2 regions of the Streptomyces sp. NPDC058697 genome follow, and region 2 is predicted to be linked to the other one. Evidence: predicted binding sites of a transcription regulator. Region 2 holds the regulator's gene; the other holds the start of a gene.

Region 1 (15,252 bases), on a different contig from region 2:
GTCGAGCAGCGGGATGACGGACTCGCCGCCCTCCAGGGAGAAGCGCTTCTGGCCGACGTACTTCGTCTGCAGGAAGGTCTCGAAGGCCTCCGCCGCGTTCAGCCGGCGCAGGATGCGCAGCTGCTCCTCGCGCTCCGGCTTGGTGTTCGAGCGCTCGATGCGGTCCTGGATCCACTTGCGCTGCTTCGGGTCCTGGATGTGCATGAACTCGACACCGGTGGTGCGGCAGTACGAGTCGCGCAGGACGCCGAGGATGTCGCGCAGCTTCATCATCGACTTGCCGGCGAAGCCGCCGACCGCGAACTCGCGCTCCAGGTCCCACAGGGTGAGCCCGTGCTCGGTGATGTCCAGGTCGGGGTGCTTGCGCTGCTTGTACTCCAGCGGGTCGGTGTCGGCCATGACGTGGCCGCGGACCCGGTAGGAGTGGATCAGCTCGAAGACACGCGCGGCCTTCGTGACGTCGTCGTCGTGCGAGGCGTCGATGTCCTTGAGCCAGCGGACCGGCTCGTACGGAATGCGCAGGGCCTCGAAGATCTCGTCGTAGAAGCCGTTCTCGCCGAGGAGGTAGTTCGCGACGATGCGCAGGAACTCGCCCGACGCGGCGCCCTGGATCACCCGGTGGTCGTAGGTCGACGTGAGCGTCATGACCTTCGAGATGCCGAGCTTGTTCAGGGTGTCCTGGGACGTGCCCTGGAACTCCGCCGGGTAGTCCATCGAGCCGACGCCCATGATGACCGACTGACCGGGCATCAGACGCGGGACCGAGTGGACGGTGCCGAGGCCGCCCGGGTTGGTCAACGACACGGTCACGCCCGTGAAGTCGTCCATCGTCAGCTTGCCGTCACGGGCGCGGCGGACGATGTCCTCGTAGGCCTGCCAGAACTCGAAGAAGTTCAGCGTCTCGGCCTTCTTGATGCCCGCGACGACCAGCTGGCGGTCGCCGTTGGGCTTCACCAGGTCGATGGCGAGGCCGAAGTTGATGTGCTCCGGCTTGACCAGCGTCGGCTTGCCGTCCTTCTCCACGAAGGAGTAGTTCATGGACGGCATGGCCTTGATGGCCTGCACCATCGCGTAGCCGATGAGGTGGGTGAAGGAGATCTTCCCGCCCCGGGCACGCTTCAGGTGGTTGTTGATGACGATGCGGTTGTCGAAGAGCAGCTTCACCGGGACCGCGCGCACGGACGTGGCCGTGGGCAGCTCCAGCGAGGCGTTCATGTTCTTCGCGACCGCGGCGCTCGGTCCGCGCAGCGTCACGTACTCCGGGCCCGCGGGAGCCTCCGACGCCGGTGCGGCCTTCGCGGCGGCCGGCTTGGCCGCGGCGGGCTTCGCCGGAGCCGCGGCAGGAGCGGCGGCGGGCTTCGCCGGTGCGGCGGCCGCGGGCTGCGGCGCCGCGGGTGCGGCCGGGGCCTGGGCCGGAGCGGCCTGGGCCGGAGCCGCGGGCGCGGCAGGTGCGGCCGGAGGGACCGTGGTGGTACCCGCGGCCCCCGCGGCCGCGGCACCCGACGGGGCCGAGGCGGCTACGCCGCCCGGCTTGTAGTCGGCGAAGAAGTCCCACCAGGCTCGGTCTACCGAATTCGGGTCCTGGAGGTACTGCTGATAGATCTCGTCGACGAGCCACTCATTGGGACCGAACGCAGCAGCGGGGTTCTTCCCGGCTTGGTCCTCGGTCGAGGTGCTCGAGTTACTGGGGGACTGTGGCGACACGGCGGCAACCGCCCTCTTCCGCTTCACAAGGTGATGGACAGCGGGAATAAAGGCTACGCCTCCCGGACCGCGTAGGTCAGGCCGGGCCTGGTCATCGTCGCGTAAGTCACATCGAAAAGCGTGTTTCGGTGGTGGAAATGGCGGGAAACAAGCGAGGTTCCGATGCGGAACCGACACGTCGGGTCAGGACTGCGGCCCCGAAAGGCCGAGCCTCCGTACGAGGACCGCGCGATGACACGTGTCCTGCTGCCCGATCACACGTTTCACACATGGATCTTGGGCTCTCGATTTGAACCCTACGTCAACCTGTCAAGCGAAGGCACGCCCGGAAGAGTGACCTGGATCCGGCAGCCACGCGGGGATTCGGCCACACCGATCCGGCCGCCGTGCAGATCCACCGCCCAGCGGGCGATCGCGAGCCCGAGGCCCGTACCGCCGTCGCTGCCGGGACCGTGCGGGGCGGCCACGCCGCCGCGGTTGAACCGCTCGAAGACCCGGTGCCACTCCGAGCGCGGGATGCCCGGCCCCTCGTCCAGGACCTCCAGGTCCAGCGACTCGTGTCCCTCGCCGCGCCTGGCCTTCACGGTGACGCGGCCGTGCGGCGGGCTGTGCTTGACCGCGTTGTCGATGAGGTTGGCGACGACCTGGTGTATCCGCTCCGGGTCCGCGTGCGCGGTCAGCTCGGGCGGCGAGACGTCCAGGTGCAGATGGACGTCCGTACGCGTGTGACTGCCGGAGCCCGAGGCGATGCCCGCGCGCGCGGAGGCGACCATGTTGGCCTCCTTCAGCACGCCGGACAGGTACGGCCACACCTCGAAGCGGCGCTTGCGCAGCGGTACGACGCCGTTGTCCAGGCGGGAGAGGTCGAGAAGCGTCTCCACGAGCCGCCCCAGCCGCTCCGTCTGCTTCAGGGCCGTACGCATCGTCTCGGGGTCGGCGGCGGAGACACCGTCCACCACGTTCTCCAGGACCGCGCGCAGTCCGGCGATGGGGGTGCGCAGCTCGTGGGAGACGTTCGCCACGAGTTCCTTGCGCTGGCGCTCCTGGGCCTCCAGGTCGTCGGCCATGCGGTTGATCGTCTGGGCCAGGTCGCCCAGTTCGTCGCGGCGGTCGGCGCCCCTGACCCGGCGGGTGTAGTCGCCGTGCGAGATGCCCCGGGCCACGGTGTTCATCTCGTCCAGCGGGGACGTCAGCGAGTGCGCCACGAACTGGGTGATCAGCAGGGTCGCGATCACCGAGAAGACCGTGATGAAGCGCAGCTCCGTCTCGGTGCGCACCGCGATCATCAGCAGACCGGTGGTGATGAAGACCGAGACGACGACCAGAGCGCCGAGCTTCGTCTTGATCGAGAAGGGCCGCATCTCGCCCCAGGTGTCCGTCGCCGACACGGCCGCGGAAGCGGTACCGGTGGCCGGCATCGCCGCGGAGGCGGGGCCCGTCCCGGAAGCCACGCTCGAATCGGGCGCCGGGCTCAAACCGGACACCGAGCCCGAACCGGTACCGGCATTGATACCGCTACCGACACCGGTATGGGGCGGTGAATCCGGACCGGGGCCGACGAACGCACCCGTACCCGAGCCGGCATGCGGCCCCGAGTCCGAGCCGGTGTGGGAACCCGTACCCGAGCGCCTGCCCGGGCCCGGTCGCCTGCCGAACGGCGAACGGGAACCCGCACCCGCCAGCACGCTCCTGCGCCACGCACCGATACTGCTCATCACTTCCGCCCCCTCAACCAGGGTGCCCGACTCTAGGGTGTCGGGGTCTCCAGCGCGTAGCCCACGCCATGAACCGTACGGATGCGCTCGGCGCCGATCTTCCGGCGCAGCGCCTTGATGTGGCTGTCCACAGTGCGGGTGCCGGACGCGTCGGCCCAGTCCCACACCTCGGCCAGCAGCTGCTCGCGCGAGAGCACCGCGCGCGGCGTGTTCGCCAGGCAGACCAGCAGGTCGAACTCCGTGGGCGTGAGATGCACGTCCTCGGAGCGCACCCGGACCCGGCGCTGCGCGTGGTCGATCTCCAGCTCGCCGAGCCGCAGAATGCCCGAGCGCGGTGTCGACGCGGCCAGCGCGGCGCGCTCCACGCGTCGTAGCAGAACGTGCACGCGAGCGGCCAGCTCGCGCATCGAGAACGGCTTCGTCATGTAGTCGTCGGCGCCCACGCCGAGCCCGACCAGCATGTCCGTCTCGTCGTCGCGCGCGGTGAGCATCAGCACCGGCACGGGACGGGCCGCCTGCACCCGCCGGCAGACCTCCAGGCCGTCGAAGCCGGGCAGCATGATGTCCAGGATCAGCAGGTCCGGCTGCCATGCCTCGGCCGTGTCGACGGCGGCCGGCCCGTCACCCGCCGTTTGCACGAGGAATCCCTCGGCACGCAGACGGGCGGCGATGGCGTCCACGATCGTCGGATCGTCCTCGATCACCAGTACCCGGCGCTGAGCGCCCGGCGTGGCCGCCGCGCCGTTCTGGGAGGTGTGTGTCTGCTCCATCGCCCGCCCCTGAGTGTGCTTTCCGGAACCAGTGGGGTGGTTCCATGACTGCGCTTGACGCTTGAATGATCGGCGTCAGGTCAGCAGAGTACGGGCAGTGACCGCCGCTCGGCTATCCAGGCCCGATCGCGAGATGCACGACGTCCGGAACGCCCCGGGCAACCGGGATCTCTTCGGTACGCACCTGTCGGAACCCGGCATTCCCCAAGGTTCTTGCGAAATCAGACGAGGGCTGGGCGGACCACACGGCCAGTACCCCGCCGGGCCTCAACACCCTTGCGCACGCCGCGAGTCCGGCCGCCGAATAGAGGTTTTCGTTGCCCTCCGTGACGGTCCACTCGGGTCCGTTGTCGATGTCGAGGCACAGCGCGTCGTACGTGTCGGACGTCTCATTGACGTATGCGACGAGATCCGCCTCGATGATCTCCGTGCGCGGATCCGTGAGCGCCGGCGACGAAAGCCCGGCGAGCGGCCCGGCCCGGTGCCAGTCGATGATGGCCCGCTCCCGTTCGACGACGGCGATCCGGCCCCAGCGCGGCTCGGCGGCCGCGTGTGCGAGCGAGAAGCCGACGCCCAGGCCGCCGATCAGGACGTCGGGCCCCGGCCGTCCGTCCAGCACGCCGAGCGCGGCCTCGACCAGCCGTCTCTCCGAGCGTCCGTCGGAGGTGTCCATGAGAAAACAGCCGTTGGCGATGATCTGCAGCAGCCCGCCGTGACGGCGGAGCACGACCTCGCCGTGCGGCCCCTCGCGACGGTCGATGACTTCAGGGGCGCCGTAGGAAGCGCCATGGGAAGCGTCGTAAGAGGTGTCGTGCGAGCTGCTCATGCGGCCATCCTGGCAACTTCCCCCGACACGAGCAGCTGAATTGCGCCGGGCATCCGAGTTGCGCCGGGGCCGCGCCCGACCATCAGAGACGGCTGTGAATCGGCCCTTCCGTGGCGCCCGTCACAGACAGCCCGGCCGTGCGAAGCTGAGGGTGGGGGTGACGGAAGGAGCCCCCACGGTGAAAAGGCCTGAGACGAGCGGCGCGGAGACGACGAACCCCGCTGCCCCCTCCGCCCCCTCCGCAGCGTCCGCCCCCTTCGCCTCCACCGCCGGTCCGGACGCCGTTCGCGCCGTCGATCCGTACGCCGCTCCCGCCGCGGGGCTCGACGGCATTCCGCGGCAGCGGCCTCTCGCCGTCGAGAGCGCGCACGTCGCTGTCGCCGGGAGCGCGTCCGCCGGTGCCGGGAGTGCCCGGCCCCTGACGGCGCCCCCTCGCCGCGTGCGGCCCTGGCGGCTGCTGCCCACGCCCACCGGAACCCCCTTCACCTTCGGGTACGCGGTCGTCCTCGCGGTGACCTCTCTCGTCGCCGAGTACGCGGATCCGGACCTGATGGACCGGGTGCTCCAGGCGTCCAGTACCGATGTGGCGCATCTGGCGCAGTCGCCGGTGCGCGTGCTGGTGGCCAGCGCGCTGTGGATCGCGGGCGGCCTCACCTCGGTGTACGTGATCGCCTTTCTGCTGGTGCTCACCGCCTTGGAGCGGCGGATCGGCGGGTGGCGTACGGCGGGCGTCTTCCTGCTGGGCCACGGCCTGGCGACGCTGGCCACCGAGATACCCGTCGGCCTCTCCGTCCTCGCCGGGCATCTGCCCGAGAGCTCGCTCCACCGCTACGACTACGGCATCAGCTTCGGCGTCGCCGCGAGCGTCGGCGCGCTGGCCGGGCTGCTGACGCCCTGGCTGCGCCGGACCGTGCTCGCGGTGTTCGGCTGGATGGTCGTCGGCGACCTGATCGCCTTCACGGATCCGATGACGAACTGGGGACACCTGATGGCCCTGGCCATAGGGGTGGCCACCTGGCCGCTGCTGCGACGGGTCAGCTCCAGGACGATGACCGGGTCCACGGAGACCCCTCGTACGGCACGGGCCTGCCCGTGAACGCGTCGAGGAGCATGCGTTCGCCGACCGGCCGGTCCAGTTTCACGGTCACCTTCTTCGCGCGCAGGTCCGCTGTGCAGGGACCGTCGGAGGGGTTGCGGAACCAGGCGGAGAACACCACGTTGTCCTTGCTCTCCAGCACGGCGACGCCGGGGCCGTCGTCACAGGACCCGTGGTGGGCGCGCAGGACGACGGTCCGGCCGTCCCGCGACACCGAGTCCAGTCCGGCGAGCTCCCACAGGTCGGACGTCAGGTCCCGGACGGGCTTGACCGGGGGCCTGGGAAGCTTCGAGGGGACGACCGCGACGCGCTTGAGCGGCGTGTCGTAGCCCTTGATCGTGAAATGCCAGGCGGGCACCGTCGCCGACCCCCGGCTGGTGTGGATCGTCATCTCCCCGAGCCGCGCACCGGTCACGACGAGCCGGGGCCCGGGACTGGAAGCCCCGCCGACCTTCTCGTACGCATCCCGCGCGGAGACGACCGGAACCGCCAGCGAGCCGCCGCTCCGCCAGCGGACCTCACCCTTCTTCGACGGGGCGCCGGGCAGGGAACCGCGGACCTCGAAGTTCTGACGCTCGTACGCCTGCTTGTCGGCGTCGTTGTGGAACGCCCCCTCGGGCAGCCGGACCGGGTCCCCCAGCGGGAAGTAGCCCTCACGCCACACTCGCGCGGCCTCCGAGCCCTCCCAGGCGTCGGAGACCTGACGCGCGCGTTCCGCGGTACGGGCCGGGTCGTGCTGTGAGCCGCCGTCGGCGTACTTGTCCCCGCATCCGGAGACTCCGACGGCCGCTGTGACGAACAGGCCTGTGACGACGAGCAACCTACGCAGTCGAGCGGTCCACATGATGCCCCCGAGGCAGACGACTGGAACGGACAAGGAATCCGAACGCTGCACCTGTGACGCACCGGCCGGGCGAGACGTTCACCGGCATTCGGCGACGCGATCGCTCACAGCGAACAGCGTCTGGGGAACAATCGGAGGCTCACATGCATTGAGTCGGCATAGCTCAACTTGAATGCCGAAGGGGAGATCATGACTTTGACGTCCGAACCGCTCACTCTGCCCGTGCTGCCGCTCGACGACGAGGTCGTGCTGCCCGGCATGGTGGTGCCCCTGGACCTCAACGACGCCGACGTACGCGCCGCGGTGGAGGCCGCACAGGCCGCCGCGCGCTCCAGTGGAGGAAGCAAGCCGAGGGTGCTGCTTGTTCCGCGGATCGACGGGACGTACGCGAACACGGGCGTGCTCGGCACGGTCGAGCAGGTCGGCCGCCTCGCCGACGGCGACCCCGGCGCCCTGATCCGCGGTCGCGGCCGGGTGCGCGTGGGCGCCGGCACGACCGGCCCCGGAGCCGCTCTGTGGGTGGAGGGCGTCCAGGTCGAGGAGACCGTGCCCGACCCGCTGCCCGGCGCCGTGACCGAGCTGGTCAAGGAGTACAAGGCGCTGGCCACCAACTGGCTGAAGAAGCGTGCCGCCTGGCAGGTCGTGGACCGCGTCCAGGCCATTGACGACGTGTCCGCGCTCGCCGACAACTCCGGCTACTCGCCGTTCCTCACGACCGCCCAGAAGGTCGAGCTCCTGGAGACCGCCGACCCGGTGGCCCGGCTGAAGCTCGCCACCGAGCAGCTGCGCGAGCACCTCGCCGAGCAGGATGTCGCCGAGTCCATCGCCAAGGACGTACAGGAAGGCGTGGACAAGCAGCAGCGCGAGTTCCTGCTGCGGCGCCAGCTGGAGGCCGTCCGCAAGGAGCTGCGCGAGCTGAACGGCGAGGCGGAGGGCGAGGAGTCCGACGACTACCGGACCCGCGTCGAGGCCGCCGACCTCCCCGAGAAGGTCCGCGAGGCCGCGCTCAAGGAGGTCGAGAAGCTGGAGCGCTCCAGCGACCAGTCGCCCGAGGGCTCCTGGATCCGCACCTGGCTGGACACCGTCCTGGAGCTCCCCTGGAACGAGCGCACCGAGGACGAGTACGACATCCAGGGTGCCAAGGCGATCCTGGACGCCGAGCACGCCGGCCTGGACGACGTGAAGGAGCGGATCACCGAGTACCTGGCCGTGCGCAAGCGGCGCAACGACCGGGGTCTGGGTGTCGTGGGCGGCCGCCGCGGTGGCGCCGTGCTCGCGCTCGTCGGGCCTCCCGGCGTCGGCAAGACCAGCCTCGGCGAGTCCGTCGCGCACGCCATGGGCCGCAAGTTCGTCCGGGTCGCCCTGGGCGGCGTACGGGACGAGGCGGAGATCCGCGGACACCGGCGTACGTACGTCGGCGCGCTGCCCGGCCGGGTCGTGCGGGCCATCAAGGAGGCCGGGTCCATGAACCCGGTGGTCCTGCTTGACGAGATCGACAAGGTGGGCTCAGACTTCCGCGGCGACCCGGCCGCGGCGCTGCTCGAAGTCCTGGACCCGGCGCAGAACCACACCTTCCGGGACCACTACCTGGAGGTCGAACTCGACCTGAGCGACGTGGTGTTCCTCGCCACGGCCAACGTGCTCGAAGCCATCCCGGAGGCCCTGCTCGACCGTATGGAGCTGGTGCGGCTGGACGGCTACACCGAGGACGAGAAGGTCGTCATCGCCCGGGACCACCTGCTGCCGCGTCAGCTGGAGCGGGCCGGTCTGGAGAAGGCCGAAGTCACCCTGGACGAGAGCGCGTTGCGCAAGCTGGCCGGCGAGTACACACGGGAGGCGGGCGTCCGCACCCTGGAGCGGTCCGTCGCACGGCTGCTCCGCAAGGTCGCGGCGCAGCACGAACTCGGCGAGCGGGAACTGCCGTTCACGGTCGGCGCCGACGATCTGCGCGCGCTGATCGGACGGCCGCACCACGTGCCCGAGTCCGCCCAGGACCCGGCCGAGCGCCGCACCGCGGTGCCGGGCGTGGCGACGGGCCTCGCGGTCACGGGCGCGGGCGGAGACGTCCTCTTCGTGGAGGCGTCGCTTGCCGACCCGGAGACGGGCGCGTCGGGTCTGACCCTCACCGGTCAGCTCGGTGACGTCATGAAGGAGTCGGCGCAGATCGCGCTCTCCTTCCTGAGGAGCCACGGAGCCGAGCTCGAACTGCCGGTGGGTGATCTGAAGGACCGGGGTGCGCACATCCACTTCCCGGCCGGCGCGGTCCCGAAGGACGGCCCGAGCGCCGGCGTCACCATGACGACGGCCCTCGCCTCGCTCCTGTCCGGCCGCCTGGTCCGTACGGACGTGGCCATGACGGGTGAGGTCTCGCTCACCGGCCGGGTGCTCCCGATCGGCGGAGTGAAGCAGAAGCTGCTCGCCGCGCACCGGGCCGGGGTCACGACCGTGATCATCCCGAAGCGCAACGAGGCCGACCTGGACGACGTCCCGGCCGAGGTCCTGGAGAAGCTCGACGTCCACGCGGTAACGGACGTCCGCCAGGTCCTGGAACTGGCGCTCGCCCCGGCGACGAACGGCGCGGCGACGGAGGTTCCGGTGGCGGCGTGACGGACGTCCACCGGTAACGCAAGGCCCGGGTCCCTCTTCCTGAGGGGCTCGGGCCTTCCGCGTAGGTACGCGTGGGTCAGCCGTTGGCCAGGGCCACCACCCTGTCCAGGGCGCCGTTGAACCTGTTGTGGTCGCCGACCGTCGGGCCCGAGGACGTGTACTGCCACATCGTGTAGTAGCTCCAGCCGGCCGGGAGTGTGCCCACCGCCGAGGCGTAGCGGGCGATCCAGAGCGGATTGGCGGAGGCGAAGCCGGCGTAGTTGCCGGTGCACTGGGTCCACCAGCTGGTGGCCGTGTAGATGACGGCGTCGCGGCCGGTGCGGGCCTTGTACTGGTTCAGGAAGTCGCGGATCCAGGTGACCATCGCGCTCTGCGTCTTGCCGAAACAGGCCGCGCCGTACGGGTTCCACTCGATGTCGAGAGCCCCCGGCAGGGTCCTGCCGTCCTTGGACCAGCCGCCGCCGTGGTCGACGAAGTAGTTGGCCTGGGCGGCACCGCCCGTCGTGTCGGGGGTCGCGAAGTGGTACGCGCCGCGGATCATGCCGACGTTGTACGAGCCGTTGTACTGCTGGGCGAAGTAGGGGTTCGTGTAGTACGTCCCCTCGGTGGCCTTGACGTAGGCCCACTTGACCCCGCTGGTCCACAGGGTCGACCAGGCGACGTTGCCCTGGTGGCTGCTGACGTCCACGCCCTCGGTCTGCGTGGCGTCACCGGGGGTCGGCAGGCCGCCCTGGCCGTCGTGCGGGATGACGCCCATCCCCATGTGGGCGGAGCCCCGGGGCGGGACGTCGGCCGCCTGGGCCGGGAGCGGGAGGGTGAAGGCGAGGAGGAGAGAGGCCAGGGAGAAGAGGGCTGCGAGCAGTGATCGGGATCTGTGCACGGGCATTGCATGCCTCCGAGGGCTCGACGTGGTCGAGGGTGCGGGAACGTGCGCGAAGGTGCCGGTACGTGATTGAAGGTGCCGGAACGTGCTCGAAGAGTGCTCGATGTGGGTAGTGGCGTGGGCATGCCACAGAGTGCCCACAAGCGAAGCTACGCGCCGCTGCGACCGGGCGGAAAGAGGGGCCGGAGGCTGCCGTTGGTCTATTCCTGCGAAATACTGGCTCAGCTGCGGCAATGGCGGTCTTTGGCGGAAACTTTCAGGATCGGGAAACCGGGTCATGGGTGCTGACGTGCACGAGGGCGGAAACGGCGAGGGGCACCGGACGGAATCCGGCGCCCCGGCGAGTGGTGTGGACCAGGGCGGGGTGGACCAGGAGTTCCTTGCCCTGGAACGTGAGCTGACCGTTCTGCTGCGGCGCGCCCGCGCCTCCTCCGGTGAGATGGTCCGTGAGGTCCATCCCGACCTGGAGTCCTCCGCGTACGGTCTGCTCGTGCGGCTGGAGGAACTCGGTCGGCAGCGGGCGACGGAGCTTGCCGCCTACATCGGTGTCGGCAAGGCCACGATGTCGCGGCAGCTGCGGGCGCTGGAGGAGATGGGCGTCGTCGCCCGAGAGCCGGATCCCGCGGACGGGCGGGCCTGGCTCGTTCATCTCACGGAGGAGGGGCGGGTGCGGTTTCGTGCCGTGCGGGATGCTCGGCGGGCGCGGTATGTGCGGGAGCTTGCCAGCTGGGATCGGAAGGAAGTGGCTGAGCTGGCGCGGTTGTTGCATCGGCTGAACCGGGGTGTTGAGGGCTGAATGGGGTCCCTCCCGGGGGTTGTTCGTCGGCTGCCGGTTGGTTGTGGCTGAGCGCGCAGTTCCCCGCGCCCCTAGAAGACGCGCGGTTCCCCGCGCCCCTAAGAAACGCGCGGTTCCCCGCGCCCGTGACGGGGCGTCCCCCTCACTCACAACTCCACGTACGCCACCGTCGCGTCGTCGTGGCGTTTCGAGCGGCGTAGGAACACGCGTTCCGTGTCCGCCAGTTCCAGGGCTCGTACGCGGTCGATCAGGGACTGGCCGCCCCCCTTGCGGATCAGGGCGAACAGGTCCGGCCAGTCGCCCTCGTGGAACTTGTCCGTCCAGCGGGTCGCGCCGTCCGTGAGGGCGGCCAGGGCGCGGACTTCGGAGCGGGGGAGGGCGCCCGTCACCGCTCGTGACGCGACGGAGGGGTCCGCCGCCGCCGTGAAGAAGCCGCCCTCCTTGTTGCGGAGGGTGGCGTCCGTGGCGGTGTGGGAGGTCAGGGTGGCGCGGGGGACTCGGGAGAGGCGGTCGTCGAGGAGCGGGGTGACCTCGCCCGCGGGGGATTCCACGAGAAGGGCCGAGTCCGAGAGGACGAGGTACTCGACGGATTCCGGGGACCAGCGGGCCAGGACGACGGTTGCCTGTGGGGTGCGTGGGTGAGAAAGGTCACAGGTGGCCCGATGGGCGTCGGCGGTACGCAGGATGGCTTGCGCGAGCACCTCAACCAGTGTCAGATCTCGCCGTGAAACGGACAGTTCGTGCAGGGATCCGCCCAGGCGTGCCGTGAACCAAGGGACGGAATGCAGACAGGCGTAGTCGGTGGACGGCGGCGTCACACCGTCCAGGACGACGAGCGAACCGCCCTGTCCGGAGGCGGGAAGTCCGAGTGACGCGTAGTCCTCGTCGGGGCGGGCAGGGTCACCGGGGACCGAGATCAGTTCCGAGCGCATTCGGCCAGTCTGCACGAGGCCTTCACAAGCTTCGCCAAAGGCTGGCAACCGTGCTCGAATCGCCCCTGACGGGCAGGTCAGGCGCCTGTTTTGGGGTGGAATCACCGACTCCGTTGAAGCGTGGTGGCGCATCTTGCCATCGGTCGCTGTGGACGTCCAACCGGCCCGCCGCGCAAGGGTGTCGCACGCGCCACGGGAACTTGCCGGTCCGCTCCTCGGGGATGTTCACTCCTTCGTGTGGCGGGTCAGGCGATGCGCGACCACTGCCCACCGGCACTGGGAGGGTCGGGAGCCGTACCGGGACGACACGCGAGTTGACGGACAGTCACCCGGGCCCATGGGGACACGAGTCAAGAATGCGAGCACCGGTGCAGAAAATGCGGCCTCGGCGCAAAGGCAGGCAGTCGGCCTCGGGTGAAGCCTCCGGGCACACGCCGAACTCGCCTACCGCACAGAACATCCCGGACCCCGCAGGCCGCGGTCGCCCGGCACACGTACGCAGTCGGCTGATCATCGCCGTCGCCGTCGTGGCCGCCGCGATCGCCGGAGCCGGTACCCCGTCCGTGATCGCCGCGTCGAGCGAGCTGAACGACTCGCAGAACCTGGTGACGCTCGCCGGACGCACCCAGGACGCGCTGGCCCTCGCCCACTCGCTCTCCGACGAGCGCGACGAGGTCACCTCCTACATCGCGGCCGGCCGCCCCGACGGCAAGGGCCCCTCCGAGCGCCGCAGTGCCCGTGTCGACCGGCAGGTCGAAGAACTCCGCGCGGCAGCCGTCGAGGCCGACGCCCCCGCGGCGTTCCGCGAGACGCTCGACGGCATCGCCACCGTGCGCCGGGCGGCGCTCACCGGGAAGAACACCGCTCTCGAAGCGCATCAGGCGTACTCCGCCGCCCTCACCGAACTCCACGGCCTCGCCGAGGAACTGGCCGAGCAGCTCCCGCCCCGCGCGGGCGCCGGCGCGCACGCCCTCGCCGACCTCGACACCGCGGTCCAGCAGGCCGCCGCGACCCGCGGCCTCCTCCTCGCGGCGCTGAACGTCCCCACCTCCACACAGACCGACACCGACCCGATCACGGGCCTGCCCACGACGAGCACCACGTCGACGGCCGCGGACACCAAGCAGCGCAACGCGCTCACGGCAGCCGCCATGCAGTCCAACGTCCGTGAGCAGGCGGCGATCACCGGCTTCCGCGAGACCGCGCCGAAGGCCGACCGCGCCTCGTACGACTCCACGGTGACCGGCGCCGAGGTCAACACCGCCGACAAGTACCTCGCCAGCCTGGCGACCCGGCCCACCCTCTCCGACTCCCAACTCGGCACCGACACCAAGAAGCTGGACGCCGCGCTCTCCGCCCGCGTCGAGCAGATGCGCGGTGTCGAGGCCTCCCTCAACACCCAACGGGCCAAGGAACTCGCCCAGTTGAGGGACGACGACGTCACCGCGCTGGAGATCCGGATCGCGATCCTCGGCGCCCTGATGCTGCTCGCCGTCGGCGTCGCCACGGGAATGGCCCGCTCGCTCACCCGCCCGCTCGCCGTACTGCGCCGCGGCTCGGCCCGGCTCGCCGCCGACCCGGCCACCGAGGAACCGGTCAGGTTCACCGGCCGCAACGACGAGTTCGCCCAGGTCGTACGCTCCGTCAACACACTCCACGCGCACGCCCTCGCGGCCCACGAGCGGCTGGCGACCCTGGAGGACGACCGCAAGCACCTCATCGGCAAGCGCCAGAAGATGGCCGACGAGCGCGACCGGCTCCGCTCCGAACTCGCCGACGCGGTCGCCCACTTGGAGCAGGTCCGCAGCAGCATCCACGGCACCTTCGTCAACCTCGCCCTGCGCACCCTCGGCCTCGTCGAGCGCCAACTCGGCGTCATCGAGGGCCTGGAGGAGCGCGAGCAGGACCCCGACCGCCTCGCCACCCTCTTCCGGCTCGACCACTTCGCCACCGTCATGCGCCGCCACAGCGAGAACCTGCTGGTCCTCGCGGGCGCCGACCACGGCCACCAGCACCCCGGCCCGGTCCCGCTCGTCGACGTCGTACGCGCCGCGGTCAGCGAGATCGAGCGGTACGAGCGGGTACGGATCGCCGCGCTGCCGCCGCACGCGCACCTCGCCGGATTCGCCGCCGACGACATCAGCCACCTGGTGGCCGAACTCCTGGAGAACGCCTCGTCGTTCTCGCCGCCCGACATGCCCGTCGAGGTCTCCGGCTGGCTCCTGGAGAGCGGCGAGGTCATGCTCTCCGTCCAGGACGAGGGCATCGGCATGACCGGCGACCGGCTCACCCAGCTCAACGCCCGCCTCGCGGACTTCGACCCCGAGGACGCGTACGACCAGGAGAGCGGCGAGGGCCTCGGGCTCGGCCTGTACGTGGTGGCCCGGCTCGCCCACCGGCACGGCGTGCGGGTGCAGTTGCGCGAGCAGAAGCAGGGGGGCATCACGGCCGTCGTCGTCCTGCCCAAGTCCCTGCTCGCCGCCGCGCCCGCCGTCGCCGTGCCCTCCGCGACCACCGCCCGCACGCCGGGCGGCGCCCCCGCGCTCTCCCTCCCGGGAGCGGACGCCGAGGTCAACTCCAACGTCCTGTACGCCCGTTCGGACCGCGACCCGCTGATCGCGGCGGCGGAGGAGTCCCTGCGGGACACCGGCGACGAAGCCCACGAGGACGCGAGCCCGCAGGGTGGCACCGAGGAGGAGCAGCCCTCCGAGCCCGTAGCCACCGGCCCCGAGACGACCATGGTGCTCATGGCACCGGTACCCCCGGCCGAGGACCTCTCCGAGCCCGGTGCCCGCGAACCCGAGGCCCGCGAACCGGGGGTCGCCACCCCGCCCGTCAGGCTCCCCGCCCAGACGAGCACCGACCCGTACGCCATCGGCCCGGACGCCCACGAGCGCGTCCCCGACGAGCCGCACCAGCCGCGGCCGGCGTACGAACCGCAGACAGGGAACGAACCGCAGGAATCGCACGCACCGCAGGAACCGGACGAGCCGGTCACCGACAAGGGGCTGCCCAAGCGGACCCCCAGGATCTCCGCGCCCGCCCCGGCGGCGAGGCCGCGCAACGCGTCCGTGGACGC
Region 2 (15,252 bases):
TCTGCTGGTTGCCGAGGGACAGCTTCTCCAGGGCGTCCTTGGGGCCTGCCACCACACCCAGGCGCTCGATCCACTCCGCGGCACGCCGCCGGGCCTCTCGTGGCCGGACGCCGCTCAGCCGCCCGAAGTAGACCAGTTGGTCGAGGGGCGTCATCCTGGCGTAGAGGCCTCGCTCCTCCGGCATGTATCCGAAGCATCGGCGGGAGTGCGCGTTCACCTCGGCGCCGTTCCAGCTCACCGTGCCCGAGTCCGCCTCGGCCACGCCGAGGGCGATCCGCATCGCGGTGGTCTTGCCCGCGCCGTTGGCCCCGCAGAACCCGAAGAGTTCGCCGGGTCGTACGGCGAACGTCAGCCCGTCCAGGACACGGCGGTCACCGAAGCTCTTGCTGACGGTGTCGAAGCTCAGCACGGCGAGAACTCCAGAATCGACCGTACGGGAGTCGCCGGGCCCTCCCACGTCACACGCAGGCCCGCGGCCGCGGCCAGGGTCTTCAACTGGTCGACGGTGCGCACGGGGGCGGGCATCGTGGCCCGCAGCCACAGCTCCAGGGCCGCCGACTCCGGCTCCTCCCGCGGTACCTGGAGGTTCACCTCGGCGAGCAGGACCTTCCCCGAGGAACCCGCGGCCTCGGCGCAGCGGCGCAGGATCGCCGTGGCCCGCTCGTCGGACCAGTCGGCGAGGATCGCGGACAGCAGGTAGACGTCACCGCCCGCGGGCAAGGGATCGAAGAAGCTGCTCACCATGACCTCGGCCCGGTCACCGAGACCGGCGGCGGCGAATCTGCGGCGGGCGACGTCGGCCACGTTCCGCAGGTCGACCAATGTGCCGCGCAGGTGGGGTTGTTGACGCAGCAGCTCCCTGAGGATGGCGCCGGTGTGGCCTCCCACGTCAACGACTCGTTCGGACCGGGTCCAGTCGTAACTCTCGAGGATCAGTTCGGCGCCCCAGCCGAGTTGCGGGCCGCTGTCGCCCTGTTCCAGCGCCTCGACGAAGGCGGGGTCCTCGTTGACGCTCTCCCAGTAGCCGCGCCCGAAGACGGTGGCATGCGCGGGCTCACCCGTGCGCACCGTGTGCAGGATGTTCACGAGGGCCAGGTGGGACCGACCGTGGAGGCCGTCCATCGTCAAGTGGCTTCGCAGGCTTGCCGGATGGTCCGCGCGCAGCCGCTCACCGGACTCGGTGACGGCGTACACGCCGCCGTCGTCCCGCCGCAGCACTCCCCTCGCCACGAGGTGGCGCAGGAGCAGGTCCAGCAGGTCCGGGCGGGTTCCGGTGAGTTCTGCCAGCTTCACCACATCGGTGCCCCCGGCACCGAGATGGTCCGCTATGCGGAGGGTGGCCGCGGCACGGATCGCGGCGGGCGTCAGGAGGTCCGCCATCTCCAGCAGATCTCCGCGGTCCGGTTGGTGCGCCATCGGTCGGTTCCCATCTGGTGTGCGGATGAACGAGGTTGATCGGGCGGAAGGTGAAGAGGGGGAGAGGGGAAGACCGCCGGGCGGCCGACCGCGGGTACGGGGGATGGTCCGCGGCCGGCCGACCGGCGAGCCACGATCAGCAGCCGCCGCTGATCGTCCTGGCCGAGAACTGGCTGGCGACGAAGCTGGCGGTGGCGCTGGCGATGCAGGCGGGCGAAGTGGCGGGCGCCTCGGCGACGGCCGTCACATTCAGCTCACGGACATCGCTGTAGGCCTCATAACCGGCCATCAGCTCCATGATCGCGGTGGTCTTCTCCATGAGATCTCCCTCTCTTCGTGCGCTCCTCGCGGAGCACCACCGGCACTCACCGGCAGACTTGAGAGCCGACGATCAGCAGGTCAGCTCGTACGTGGCACCACTGACCGCACTCGCCGACGCGGCACACCAGGTGGAACTGGCAACACTGGCCGCACAGACCGGAGTCGTCGCCGGAGCATCGGCCGCCGCCGAAATGTTCAACTCGTCGACATCCGCGTAGGCGTCGTAATGCGAGACGAGCTCCATAATGGCCATGGACTTGTCCATCGATTTCTCCTTTTCTCGATATTCGATTCCCGTGCCGTGCCGTCGACTCAGGCAGACGCGAGGTTTGATTCCGGCGAGCCCTCGGGCGCCGCCGGAAGTTCAGGGGAGGCGCTGTTCCGCGCCGGATCGGCGGGATCGATTCCCGCCTCGGCGAACCGGGCTCCGACCGTCTGCTCCACGGGCGTTCCGTCCGCCGCGCTGTCGAGCAGGGCACGGGCCAGGGCAGTGGCCCGGTGCTGTCCGAAGCTCAGGCCGGACATGCCGGGGCGGTCGTCCTCGGGTTCCCGGGCCACGGCGATACCGCGGGCCACCGGCTCGGCGAAGACCGAGGTCTCCCGCCCGATGCCGGGCACCCCTCGCAGTGCTTCGGCCAGCTCGGGCACCCGCTGCCACGACTCCTGCCCCAGGTAGACCACCAGGGCGTCCCGCCGGGGATACAGAGCCTTGGCCGAGAGGATCTTCGAGCGATACGCGATCCCACGCTCCTCAAGATGACCGAGGGTCCTCGCCCAGACCGGAGCGGCGTCCTCCCAGCGCGCTATGTGGACGTAGACGCGCAGAAGTTCACGGTGCGGGTTGCGCGGCAGCGAGCCGTCCACCACGAAGAACCCGGGTGACAGAGCGGGCCGACGCGCGGGCACGTCGAGTGTCACCACCTGGCCCGCGGTGAGCGGGCCGTCTTCCCCGATGCTCTCTGCCGGCACCCACACCCGCACCCCGTCCCACTCGACCAGGGCGCGCGCCGCCGTGCCCCCGCTCTCGGCCGGAGGAACATGCACCCGCGCACGGGCGGTGCTCCGCTCGTGCGGCACCGCCGCGCCGAGGACACGTTCGAACGCCTCGTCGCGCAGGCGGAAGGACAGCGCCCCCTTCGCCACGAACTGGCCCGCGTGCAGGATGTCGTACAACGCCTCGGCCAGCAGCCGGCGCATCTCCCGTGGGCTGTCCGCCTCGATCTCCCGGTCGTCGACCCACGCGCGGGAGCGGTCGGGGGCGACACTCACCCGGCCGAGGGCGTCCCGCAGCCTTGGCGGCAGTGGGCCGGGCGCGGCTTCGACGAGACCCTCACTCATGCGGCTTCCTCACGTTCCTCGAATCCGAGCGTGGTCACGAACCTCTCTGGGCTGACCAGTGCCGCCCTGCCGATGCCGGCGGCTGCCCGCTCGATGCCGGAGAGCCTGGACGTCCTCGACGCGCCGGCCATCAAACGGTCCAGCAGATGCCAGCCGGCGTAGGCGGTGGCCCGGGTGGCAAGCGCGGCGTCCATCCCCGGCCGCACCTGCCGGTAGCCGTGCCAGAAGCCGCGCACGAGCGGCAGCAGGCGCTGCATCTTCTGCACGCCGCGGCTGAGCACCGCCTCGTGTGTCAACTCAACGTCCAGGAACACCGAGTCGCCCCGCGTGGTGACGATGTCGAGAACCGAACGGTGCAACCACTCCCCGGCGAACGCGCCGACGTCACGGGCTGGGTCCGCCAGTCGGAACTCCTCCCAGTCCGTCACCAGGAAGTCGTCGCCCGTGACCAGGAACTGGTCGACGCGCACATCGCAGTGGGACGGCACCCGGGGTGCTTCCCGCTCCCGGGCCCGCAGCTCCCCGATGGCCTTGACCAGCACCTCGTCGGTCTGCATCAGCCGCCACCCCTGCAGTTCCGCGAAGCTCAGGGACTCGAACACCGGTAGCGGAAGCCCCTGCAGAAAGCTCAGCGGAGGATGCGGCGGCGGGGACTGGTCGAGTTCCTCGAAGTCGGGGACCGGCGCCTCGTGCAGCAGCCCGATCGCCCTGCCGACGTTCTCGGCGAGTTCCGGGCCGAAGCTCTCGTCGATCATCAACTCCGCGCCGCTGCGCGCGCCTTCGACATAGTCGTACGCCACCAGCCCCGCCGACTCGTCACCGCCGAGGAACGCCGGACCGCGCAGCGCGGCCGTCGGCAGCCCTTCGGCGAAGCGTTCGAAGGAGAGCAACCGGCGCATCCGGGCCCTGACGTCCGCTTCGGGCCCGATCAGGTGCTTGACGAAGACCTTCCGCCCACCGGTGGTGGCGCCGGCCCAGGAGTCGTTACGGCCGACCGGCGCCGTCAGGGAGTCCCTGACGAAGGCCCCGGTCCCCAGCTCGACGAGGAGCGCGTCCACCGACGGGACCTCGTCCAGATCTCGCGGCTTGAACGTCGCCGCACTGCTCTTCCCCACAAGCCCTCACAGAATTCGGAGAGTTGACTCGACAGACCACTGGCTCGAAAGAGCTACTGGCATCAAATAGCGAGTCGCTGCCGGCAAATGGCATCCCGCTGCCGATGAATGGATTTCTACTGCCAGCCATTGACCTGCACGGGGAGCAGCGGAAGAACGTTCTCCTGGATCGCGGAGAGCAGATGTGCGACTGCGTCGGAAGGACGCTCACCAACAGCTGCGGCGGAATGGACGCCAGGCGTGTTCCGCTCTTCCGCAAAGGCACTTCCGGACATCATCGGCGAACCGGCGATCAACAGCGCTGCTCCGGCTGCGAATACAACGCGGACACCGGTCTTGGAAACGACTGAATGGAAATTCCTGTTCACTGCTCCCCCTAAAATTCCCTCTGCCCAAGACTTTGTCAGCGTCCAGGCACGCACTCCACAGAAAACGCTGTCATTTTCATGCAGGCGGTGGTCAGCTTGATGCAGCCGCCCGGTCGGTGGGAGCCGGAAAACGTGGAGGGGCCCGGAGGTTCGGGTGAACCTCCGGGCCCCTTCTACGGGCTGCGCGTGCGGGCGTCAGTCGGGCGGTGTCAGTCCGACTGCTGTCGCTTCGGGCGCCACACCACCAGCGCGCTCGTCTGCTGGACCTCCTGGTACGGGACCAGGTCGCGGCGGTACGAGGCGTGGACGGCGGCCTCGCGCTGCTGCATCGCGGCCGCCGCGCCGTCCAGGGCCGCTTCCATCTCCGCGACGCGGGACTGGAGCGCGGCGACCTGGTTCTCCAGTTCGATGATGCGCTTGATGCCGGCGAGGTTGATGCCCTCGTCCTGCGACAACTGCTGGACGGTGCGCAGCAGTTCGATGTCACGGGCCGAGTAGCGGCGGCCGCGCCCGGCCGTGCGGTCGGGGGAGACCAGGCCGAGGCGGTCGTACTGGCGCAGGGTCTGCGGGTGCAGGCCGGAGAGCTGGGCGGCCACCGAGATGACGTACACCGGTGTTTCTTCCGTCAGCTCATATGCGGAATAAGAACTCTGTCGACGGCGTCCGGTTGCGTCCATGGTGTCCTCATGCTCCCTTCGCGGCCTGGAACAGCTCCGCCCGCGGGTCCTCGTCCGCGGTGGCCTCGCGATACGCCTCAAGCGCGTCACGAGCCTTCCCCGTCACGTCCGTGGGGACACTCACCTCGACGGTGACCAACAGGTCCCCGCGGGTGCCGTCCTTGCGGACCGCGCCCTTGCCACGGGCGCGCATCGTACGGCCGTTGGGTGTGCCCGGGGGCAGCTTCAGGGTGACCGGGGGTCCCCCGAGCGTGGGCACGCGGACCTCGCCGCCGAGCGCCGCCTCCGTGAAGGTGACGGGGACGGTGACGGTGAGGTTGTCGCCCTTGCGGCCGAAGACCGGATGGGCGTCCACATGCACGGTGACGTACAGATCGCCCGCCGGCCCGCCCCGCTCGCCCGGTGCGCCCTTGCCGCGGAGCCGGATGCGCTGGCTGTCCGACACCCCGGCCGGGATACGGACCTGCATGGTGCGGGACGACTTGGCGCGCCCCGAGCCGTTGCAGACCAGGCACGCGTGCTCCGCGATCAGGCCGCGGCCCTTGCAGTCGGGGCACGGGTCGGTCAGCGAGAAGCCGCCGCCCGAGCCCCGCGCGACCTGGCCGGTGCCGACGCAGGTCGGGCACACGCGCGGTGTGCCGTTCTTGTCGCCGGTGCCCGAACAGGCCTTGCAGGGGGACTGCGAGGTCATGCGGAGGGGAACGGTCGCCCCGTCCACGGCCTCGGTGAAGCTGAGCGTGACCTCGGTGTCGATGTCCTGGCCGCGCCGCGGCTGCGTACGCGTGCCGGTGGTGGCGCCACCGCGGTTGAACAGCCCGCCGAACACGTCACCGATACCGCCGCCGAAGCCGCCGGCGCCGCCCTGGCCGCCCGCTCCGCCCTGACCGGGGCCGCCTCCGAAGAGGTCGCCCAGGTCGAAGTTGAAGTTGCCGCCTCCGGCGCCGGGCCCCGGCCTGAACCCGCCGTTGCCGAAGAGGGCGCGGGCCTCGTCGTACTCCTTGCGCTTCTTGGGGTCCCCGAGGATGTCGTTCGCCTCGGAGATCTCCTTGAAGCGGTCCTCGGCCTTCGCGTTCCCCTTGTTGGCGTCCGGGTGGTACTCGCGGGCGAGTTTCCGGTACGCCTTCTTGATCTCGGCCTCGGTGGCGTCCTTGGGGACGCCGAGGACCTTGTAGTAGTCCTTCTCGATGAAGTCCTTGGTGCTCATCCTCGACGCCCCTCCTTCCGCACGCCACTGTCACGTACGCGCCTGGTGTTCGTGCTGCATACGGGCGCGCGTACGCCCTGTTTCACGTCAGCCCTCGTCCGGGCCACCGCTCTCCTTGTCGTCGGCCGCCTGGGTCGCGTCCGTCTCGTCGCCCTTGACCGTCTGCGCGCCCGGCTGCGGCTCGGCGACGGCCACCCGCGCGGGGCGGATGGTGCGCTCGCCGAAGCGATACCCCGGCTGCAGAATCGCCACGCACGTCGTCTCGGTGACGTCCGGTGCGTAACTGTGCATCAGGGCCTCGTGGATCGTCGGGTCGAAGGGCTCGCCCTCCTTGCCGAACTGCTGCAGACCCATCTTCGCCGCGACGGTCTCCAGCGACTCGGCCACCGACTTGAAGCCGCCGACCAGTTCGCTGTGGTCCCGCGCGCGGCCGATGTCGTCGAGCACGGGCAGGAGCTCGGTCAGGAGGTTCGCGATGGCGATCTCCTTGACCGCGATCCGGTCGCGCTCGACCCGGCGGCGGTAGTTCTGGTACTCGGCCTGGAGCCGCTGGACGTCCGCCGTGCGCTCGCCGAGCGCCGTACGCACCTGGTCCAGCTGGGCGGTGAGGCCCGCGATCTGTGCTGCTGCTGCCGCGTCCCCGGCCTGGGCCGCCCCCTCCTCCACGGAGGGGGCCGGCTTCGGCTCGGCGTCTTCAGGGGTGGCGCCGGAGGGGACGTCGGGCTGCTCGTCGAAGCCCGGGGTCTCCTCTGTCACGCGGCACCGTCCTTGCGGTCACGGTCCTCGTCGACGATCTCGGCGTCCACGACGTCGTCGTCGGCGGCCTTGGCACCGGCGCCGGCGTCGGCACCCGGGGCCTCGGCGCCCGCGGCACCCTGCGACGCCTGCGCGTCCGCGTACATCGCCTGGCCGAGCTTCTGGGAGACGGCGGCGACCTTCTCGGTGGCCGTACGGATCTCGGTGGTGTCCTCGCCCTTGAGAGCGGTCTTCAGCTCCTCGATGCTCGACTCGACCTCGGTCTTGACGTCACCGGGGACCTTGTCCTCGTTGTCCTTGAGGAACTTCTCCGTCTGGTAGACGAGCTGCTCGCCCTGGTTGCGGGACTCGGCGGCCTCGCGGCGACGGTGGTCCTCGTCCGCGTACTGCTCGGCCTCCTGGCGCATCCGGTCGACCTCGTCCTTCGGCAGCGAGGAGCCGCCGGTGACGGTCATCTTCTGCTCCTTGCCCGTGCCGAGGTCCTTCGCGGTCACGTGCATGATGCCGTTGGCGTCGATGTCGAAGGCGACCTCGATCTGCGGGACCCCGCGCGGGGCCGGCGGCAGACCGGTCAGCTCGAACATCCCGAGCTTCTTGTTGTACGCCGCGATCTCGCGCTCGCCCTGGTAGACCTGGATCTGCACGGACGGCTGGTTGTCCTCGGCCGTCGTGAAGATCTCGGACCGCTTGGTCGGGATCGTGGTGTTGCGCTCGATGAGCTTGGTCATGATCCCTCCCTTGGTCTCGATGCCGAGGGACAGCGGGGTCACGTCGAGGAGCAGGACGTCCTTGACCTCGCCCTTGAGGACACCGGCCTGGAGGGCGGCGCCGATGGCGACGACCTCGTCCGGGTTCACACCCTTGTTGGCGTCCTGGCCGCCGGTCAGCTCCTTGACGAGCTCGGCGACGGCGGGCATACGGGTGGAGCCGCCGACGAGAACGACGTGGTCGATCTCGCTGAGCTGGATGCCCGCGTCCTTGATGACGTTGTGGAACGGCGTCTTGCAGCGCTCCAGGAGGTCGGCCGTCAGCTGCTGGAACTGGGCGCGCGTGAGCTTCTCGTCCAGGTGCAGCGGGCCCTCGGCGGACGCCGTGATGTAGGGCAGGTTGATCGAGGTCTCGGTGGAGCTGGACAGCTCGATCTTGGCCTTCTCGGCGGCCTCGCGGAGGCGCTGGAGGGCCATCTTGTCCTTGCCCAGGTCCACGCCGTGGCCCGCGGAGAACTGCTTGACCAGGTAGTCCATGACGCGCTGGTCCCAGTCGTCACCACCGAGGTGGTTGTCGCCGTTCGTGGCCTTCACCTCGACGACGCCGTCACCGATCTCCAGGAGGGACACGTCGAACGTGCCGCCACCGAGGTCGAAGACGAGGATCGTCTGGTCGTCCTTGTCGAGGCCGTACGCGAGAGCCGCCGCGGTGGGCTCGTTCACGATGCGCAGGACGTTCAGGCCCGCGATCTCACCGGCCTCCTTCGTCGCCTGACGCTCGGAGTCGTTGAAGTACGCCGGGACGGTGATGACCGCGTCCGCGACCTTCTCGCCCAGGTACGCCTCGGCGTCGCGCTTCAGCTTCTGCAGGATGAACGCGCTCATCTGCTGCGGGTTGAAGTTCTTACCGTCGAGCTCGATGGACCAGTCCGTGCCCATGTGACGCTTCACCGAGCGGATGGTCCGGTCCACGTTCGTGACCGCCTGGCGCTTGGCGACCTCTCCGACGAGCACCTCACCGTTCTTGGCGAAGGCGACGACGGACGGCGTGGTCCTGGCGCCCTCGGCGTTGGTGATGACGGTGGGCTCACCGCCCTCCAGAACGCTGACGACGGAGTTAGTCGTGCCCAGGTCGATGCCGACCGCACGTGCCATTTCAATTCCTCCAGCAATGACTTGAGTGGAACAGGCTCAAGTGTGCACGACGCTCACCGCTGGGTCAACAGAGGTGAGTCGTGGGGGCTCAACTCTTATCTCATCCTTACGCGCAATTAGGCCCTGACCTGCGGGGTCGGATGTCGGCTGCGGGCCGGTGGGGGCTGGTCGCGCAGTTCCCCGCGCCCCTAAAGGGGCACGACTCACTCAGGCAAGCCTCAGCGACGCAGATCACCGCACCCCTGACTACAGTGCGGACACAGGAGTGGGTAGTCTCAGAGGACTGCATAAGTTACCGCTTAGTAATCAATCTTCGGGGAACCGGGAGACCCACCCCGAAGAGAACCTCGCAGGCCCGAGGAGTCCCGAAATGCAACTCGCCGCGATCATCGTGTCGCTGGTCCTGACCGTGGTCGGCGTTGCGCTCATCGCCCGAGCCGTCGCGCAGATCTACCGGTTCGTGAAGCTGGGCCAGCCGGTGCCGGCGGGCAGCCGCACCGACAACCCCAAGGCTCGCACGATCACCCTGGTGAAGGAATTCCTGGGTCACACCCGGATGAACCGCTGGGGCATCGTCGGCTTCGCCCACTGGTTCGTCGCGATCGGCTTCCTGACGCTGCCGCCGACCCTCGCACAGGCGTACGGCCAGCTCTTCGAGGCGGACTGGACGCTGCCCGTCATCGGCGGCTTCCTGCCGTTCGAGATGTACATCGAGTTCATCGGCGTGATGACGATCCTCGGCATCGCCGTGCTCATCGCGATCCGGCTGCTGAACCTGCCCTCCCGGGCCGGCCGCAAGTCCCGTTTCGCGGGCTCCAAGGCCTGGCAGGCGTACTTCGTCGAGTACGTCATCCTCACCATCGGCCTCGCGATCTACGCCCTGCGCGGTCTTGAGGGCGCGATCCACCACGTCGAGCACTACGAGGCCGCGTACTTCGCCTCGTACCCCCTGGTCCTCGCCTTCAAGGGGCTCTCCCTCGGCGTGCTCCAGAACCTCGTCTACCTCGTTGCGATGATCAAGATCGGCACCTCGCTGATCTGGATGATCACCGTGGCGCTGAACACCAACATGGGTGTCGCCTGGCACCGCTTCCTCGGCTTCCCGAACATCTGGCTCAAGCGGAACGCCGAGGGCGGCACCGCGCTGGGCGCCCTGCTGCCGATGACCTCGGGCGGCGAGCCGATCGACTTCACCGACCCGGGCGACGACGACGTCTTCGGCGTCTCCCAGGTCGAGCAGTTCTCCTGGAAGGGCATCCTCGACTTCTCCACGTGCACCGAGTGCGGGCGCTGTCAGTCGCAGTGCCCCGCCTGGAACACCGGGAAGCCGCTCTCCCCGAAGCTGCTGATCATGTCGCTGCGGGACCACGCCCACGCCAAGGCCCCCTACCTGCTCGCCGGTGGCGGCAAGGACATGGAGGGCAACGAGAAGGCGACCGCGGAGCAGCTCAAGGACGTGCCCGCCGCCGCCCTCGCCGAGGCCGAGCGGCCCCTCATCGGGACGCTCGAAGAGAACGGCGTCATCAACCCCGACGTGCTGTGGTCCTGCACCACCTGCGGCGCCTGTGTCGAGCAGTGCCCCGTGGACATCGAGCACGTCGACCACATCGTCGACATGCGCCGCTACCAGGTGATGATCGAGAGCGCGTTCCCCTCCGAGGCCGGGACGATGCTCAAGAACCTGGAGAAGAAGGGCAACCCCTGGGGGCTGGCGAAGAAGCAGCGCCTGGAGTGGACCAAGGAGGTCGACTTCGAGATCCCGGTCGTCGGCCGCGACATCGAGGATCTCTCCGAGGTCGACTACCTCTACTGGGTCGGCTGCGCCGGTGCGCTCGAAGACCGCGCCAAGAAGACCACCAAGGCCTTCGCCGAGCTGCTGCACATCGCGGGCGTCAAGTTCGCGATCATGGGCGGCGACGAGAAGTGCACCGGTGACTCCGCCCGCCGCCTGGGCAACGAGCCCCTCTTCCAGGAGCTCGGCATGGAGAACGTCTCCGCGCTGAACATGGCGTTCGGCGAGGAGATGGACGACGAGGGCAACTTCACCGCCGAGTCGAAGAAGCCCAAGTCCGCGAAGAAGATCGTCGCGACCTGCCCGCACTGCCTCAACACCCTCGGCAACGAGTACCCGCAGCTCGGCGGCGACTACGAGGTCATCCACCACACCCAGCTGCTCCAGCACCTGATCGACGAGGGCAAGCTGATCCCGGTGACCCCGGTCGAGGGCCTCATCACCTACCACGACCCCTGCTACCTGGGCCGTCACAACAAGATCTACACGCCTCCGCGCGAGATCATGTCGGCCGTCCCGGGCCTGCGCCAGCAGGAGATGCACCGCCACAAGGAGCGCGGCTTCTGCTGCGGTGCCGGTGGTGCGCGGATGTGGATGGAGGAGCGGATCGGCAAGCGCATCAACAACGAGCGCGTCGACGAGGCCCTCAGCCTCAACCCGGACATCGTCTCCACCGCCTGCCCGTTCTGCCTCGTCATGCTGACCGACTCGGTCAACGGCAAGAAGAACGACGGCAAGGCGAAGGAGTCCATCACGGTCGTCGACGTGGCCCAGCTGCTGCTCGACTCCGTGAAGACCCCGCTCGACGACGAGCCCCCGGCGGGCGAGGCCGAGTCGGAGAACGCACCGGAGCCGCAGCCCGTGAAGTGACCGGAGCACCGGCCGGTGAACCGGCCGGTGGCCGGAGAGCCTCACCCCCGTAACGAAGCACCCCATGTCCTGGTTCAGCCCCGGGACATGGGGTGTTGTCGTGCCGGGCTCAGGCGATCGGGGTCGTCTGGGCCAGGGCTATGTGCCAGGCGGCGTCCTCGTCGCGGGTCAGGACGTAGGTCATCGCGCCGCGCGCGGGGAAGTCGGACGGGCCCTGCGCGTCCGGCCGTTCGTCGTGGACCGTCTTGGTCAGGCTCACGATGGCCACGTCGGGCCGTACGAACCGGATGTCGTCGACCTCCAGCGTGGTCCTGACGTCCCTGAGCGGGGAGGCGAGCGCCGCGGTCATGGCCGCCGCGAAGTCCTCCCGTCCGAAGACACGCCGGCCCGCGAGGTTGATGAGCACCAGGTCGGAGGTGTGCAGGGCCGGCAGCACGTCCGGATCGGTCTGGGCCTCCTGGCTGCGCGCGACGAGTTCGCGGATCCGTCGCTCCTCGGTGTCCTGGGCGGAGAGGGCGGGGTTCGTGGCGTTCGTGGTGTCCATACGGAGAACGTAGAACCTCAACTTTGGTTCAGGTCAAGGCATTCAAGTCAAGGCGCTCAGGCCGGAGCGCCCCCGGCGTGGCGTCGACCTGGGGTCTTTGACAGGTACGCGATCCGTGCTCCATCATCGCCATCATCAATCCACTAGTTCATTAGCTAAAGGGTGGTGATGGAGGTTGGAGTTCCGGATCGACAGGCGGAGCGGGGTGGCCGCCTATCAGCAGATCGTCCAGCAGACCAAGCAGGCCCTGCGCCTCGGCGTACTCGTGCCCGGGGACCAGTTGCCGACGGCCAAGGACGTCGCGGCGACCTCCGCGGTCAACCCGAACACCACGCTCAAGGCCTACCGCGAGCTGGACCGGGAGGGCCTGGTGGAACTGCGGCCGGGTCTGGGCACCTTCGTCCGCCAGTCGCTGGCCCGTCCCCAGGCGGGGGCGGACTCGCCGCTGCGGGGTGAGTTGGAGGCGTGGATGGACCGGGCCCACGAAGCGGGTCTGGAACAGGAGGACGTGACCGCGCTGGTCACGTCCGTGATGGAGGAGCGGTACGCCGAGACCAGGGCGGCCGCCGGGAACGGGGGACACGGATGATGAGCAACGGGACGGGCCATGAGGGCTACTCGGGCTATGGGGGCGGCTACGGGGGCCTCGCGGACGACTCCGCGATAGAGGCCCACGCGGTCGGCAGGAGGTACCGCCGGGGCTGGGCCCTGCGCGACTGCTCCTTCCGGCTGCCGGCCGGGCGGATCTGCGGTCTGGTGGGCCCCAACGGCGCCGGCAAGACCACGCTGATGTCCATCGCCGCCAACCTGCTGGAGCCGACCTCCGGCACCCTGCGGGTGTTCGGCGCGGCCCCGCAGTCCGCGGAGGCCGGCCGGCGTACGGCGTTCCTCGCCCAGGAGAAGCCGCTGTTCAAGCGCTTCACCGTCGCCGAGACCCTGCGGCTCGGCCGCGAGCTGAACCCCGGCTGGGACCAGCGGGCGGCCGAGAACATCGTCCGCGCGGGCAACGTGCCCTTCGAGGCGAGGATCGGCACCCTCTCCGGCGGCCAGCGCACCCGGGTGGCCTTCGCCGTCGCCTTCGGCAAGCGCCCGGACCTGCTGCTCCTCGACGAGCCGATGTCCGACCTCGACCCGCTGGTGCGCCACGAGTTGATGAGCACCCTGCTGGCCGAGGCCGCCGAGCGCGGCACCACCGTGCTGATGTCCACCCACATGATCGCCGAGCTGGAGAACACCTGCGACTACCTGCTGGTCATCGCCGAAGGGGGGCTGCGGCTCGCCGGTGAGGTCGACGAACTCCGCACCGCCCACGCCGTGTTGACAGGGGTCCACTCGGACGGGCGGACACCCCCGGAGGTGGCGTACCACACCGTCGTCGAAACCCGTACCAGCGGACGGCAGTTCACCGCGCTGGTCCGCCCCGACGGGCCGGTCAGCGGCGGCCCCTGGCAGGCGAGCACCCCGAACCTGGAGGAACTCCTGCTCGCCTATCTGCGCTCCCCCGAGGCACCGCCCCTGATCAGCCCCAGCTCCTACGTCGCCCCGCAGGCGGTGGCGGCATGAGCACGATGACCAGCACGGGCAGCACCGGCAGCCCCGCCCCCGCCGAATCCGCCCACACCCAGGCAGGCCGTGGCCGTGGCCCCCGGCTCAGCGGCATGAACTGGCTCGTCTGGCGTCAGCACCGGGCCGCGTACTGGACCCTGCTGGCCGCCGCCGCGATCACCGTCGCGGTGATGCTCTACGGGCGCCAGCAGATGATGATGTACCTCGACGAATACGGCTCCATCGACGGCCTGAAGTCCGGCTGGGAGGAGAAGTTCGACCAGGGGCCGCTCCGAATGGCCGGCCAGCTGCTCGGCTACGCGCCCGTCCTGATCGGTGTCTTCCTGGGCGCGCCGCTGCTCGCCGGGGACATGGAGAGCGGCACCGCCAAGCTGGTCAACGCGCAGTCCGCCGGCCGGGTCCGCTGGCTCGCCACCAAGCTCGGGGTGACCGCGGTCGTGGTCGCGGTGTCCACCGCGGCGGCCTCCGCCGTGTTCACCTGGTGGTGGTCACCGGTCAAGTCGTCGTCGTACGTGCTGGACTGGTCCGACGGACTCGCCTTCGACAGCAGTGGGCCCGTGCCCGTGGCGCTCACCCTGCTCACCGTCGTCGGCGGCATCGCGATCGGCGTGCTGCTGCGCCGGACCCTGCTGTCCATGGTCGTCACCCTCGGCTTCGCAGTCGCCGTGCAGATGGTGTGGTCGCACTTCCGGATGGCCCTCGGGGACGTCGTCACCGTCACGACCAACGGTGTCGGGGGAGACAACTTCCCGAAGTTGCCCGACGGCACCCATGTCGTGGACCAGTCCTACCTCACCGCGTCCGGTGACCTCATCGGCTACGGCAGCTGCAACGAGCCGACGGAGAAGGCCGCCAACGCCTGCCTGGAGAAGGCACAGGTCGTCGGCTGGAACATCGAGTACATCCCGATCTCCCAGATGTCCTCCATGCAGTGGCTCGGCGCCTCGATCCTGCTGGCCCTGACCGCCGGCATCGCCGCGTTCGTCATTCTCTGGGGTCGTAAGCGCCTCGTCTGAGCCGGCGTCTTCGTCCCACCCGATCTCCCTCTCCTTACACGGCCGAGCGGCCGCACCGCCGCTCCGCCGTGCCCTGATGCTGCCCCGAACCGGCGATCACATCGCCATGAACCATGTGAAAGGCCCGAGTTGAAGTCGCACAAGCACAGAAGACGAGCGGTCGTGACGGTCCCGTCGGCTGCCGCTCTCGCGGCGGCGCTCGGCGCCGGACTGCTGGTGAGCACGTCCGGCGGCGCCCAGGCCGCCCTCGCCGATGCCCCCCTCCCCGCCTCCGCCAGGACGGTCACGCTCGTGACCGGCGACAAGGTGGCCCTGGACGCCAAGGGCCAGGTCACCGGTGTGCTGGCCGCCGAGGGCCGCAAGGGGATCGGCTTCCGCATCCAGCAGGCCGCCGGCCGCGCGTATGT

The links. Region 2 encodes HspR, which represses chaperone genes until heat shock. Its sites were predicted from a motif close to TTGAGNNNNNNNNNCTCAA; they were not measured.
Region 1: lon (endopeptidase La) is a predicted target of HspR. The motif match lies at 7,104-7,122, and genes of this name have one in related genera.

The regions. Positions count from the first base shown of each region.
Region 1 is NZ_JBHXSU010000018.1:102,151-117,402, reverse strand. Features, by position in the region: gene ACFWXQ_RS33345 (multifunctional oxoglutarate decarboxylase/oxoglutarate dehydrogenase thiamine pyrophosphate-binding subunit/dihydrolipoyllysine-residue succinyltransferase subunit) at 1-1,704, opposite strand, end outside; gene ACFWXQ_RS33340 (ATP-binding protein) at 2,001-3,065, opposite strand; gene ACFWXQ_RS33335 (response regulator transcription factor) at 3,452-4,189, opposite strand; gene ACFWXQ_RS33330 (spermidine synthase) at 4,302-5,015, opposite strand; gene ACFWXQ_RS33325 (rhomboid-like protein) at 5,194-6,111, shown strand; gene ACFWXQ_RS33320 (hypothetical protein) at 6,050-6,931, opposite strand; gene lon (endopeptidase La) at 7,145-9,562, shown strand; gene ACFWXQ_RS33310 (lysozyme) at 9,639-10,448, opposite strand; gene ACFWXQ_RS33305 (MarR family winged helix-turn-helix transcriptional regulator) at 10,735-11,241, shown strand; gene ACFWXQ_RS33300 (protein phosphatase 2C domain-containing protein) at 11,388-12,173, opposite strand; gene ACFWXQ_RS33295 (nitrate- and nitrite sensing domain-containing protein) at 12,530-15,252, shown strand, end outside.
Region 2 is NZ_JBHXSU010000014.1:27,230-42,481, forward strand. Features, by position in the region: gene ACFWXQ_RS29005 (ABC transporter ATP-binding protein) at 1-409, opposite strand, end outside; gene ACFWXQ_RS29010 (methyltransferase) at 403-1,416, opposite strand; gene ACFWXQ_RS29015 (LxmA leader domain family RiPP) at 1,553-1,735, opposite strand; gene ACFWXQ_RS29020 (LxmA leader domain family RiPP) at 1,808-2,002, opposite strand; gene ACFWXQ_RS29025 (T3SS effector HopA1 family protein) at 2,050-3,075, opposite strand; gene lxmK (class V lanthionine synthetase subunit LxmK) at 3,072-4,190, opposite strand; gene ACFWXQ_RS29035 (hypothetical protein) at 4,307-4,558, opposite strand; gene ACFWXQ_RS29040 (heat shock protein transcriptional repressor HspR) at 4,768-5,235, opposite strand; gene dnaJ (molecular chaperone DnaJ) at 5,243-6,439, opposite strand; gene grpE (nucleotide exchange factor GrpE) at 6,527-7,195, opposite strand; gene dnaK (molecular chaperone DnaK) at 7,192-9,057, opposite strand; gene ACFWXQ_RS29060 (heterodisulfide reductase-related iron-sulfur binding cluster) at 9,428-11,719, shown strand; gene ACFWXQ_RS29065 (SgcJ/EcaC family oxidoreductase) at 11,829-12,263, opposite strand; gene ACFWXQ_RS29070 (GntR family transcriptional regulator) at 12,439-12,852, shown strand; gene ACFWXQ_RS29075 (ABC transporter ATP-binding protein) at 12,852-13,826, shown strand; gene ACFWXQ_RS29080 (ABC transporter) at 13,823-14,845, shown strand; gene ACFWXQ_RS29085 (S8 family serine peptidase) at 15,008-15,252, shown strand, end outside.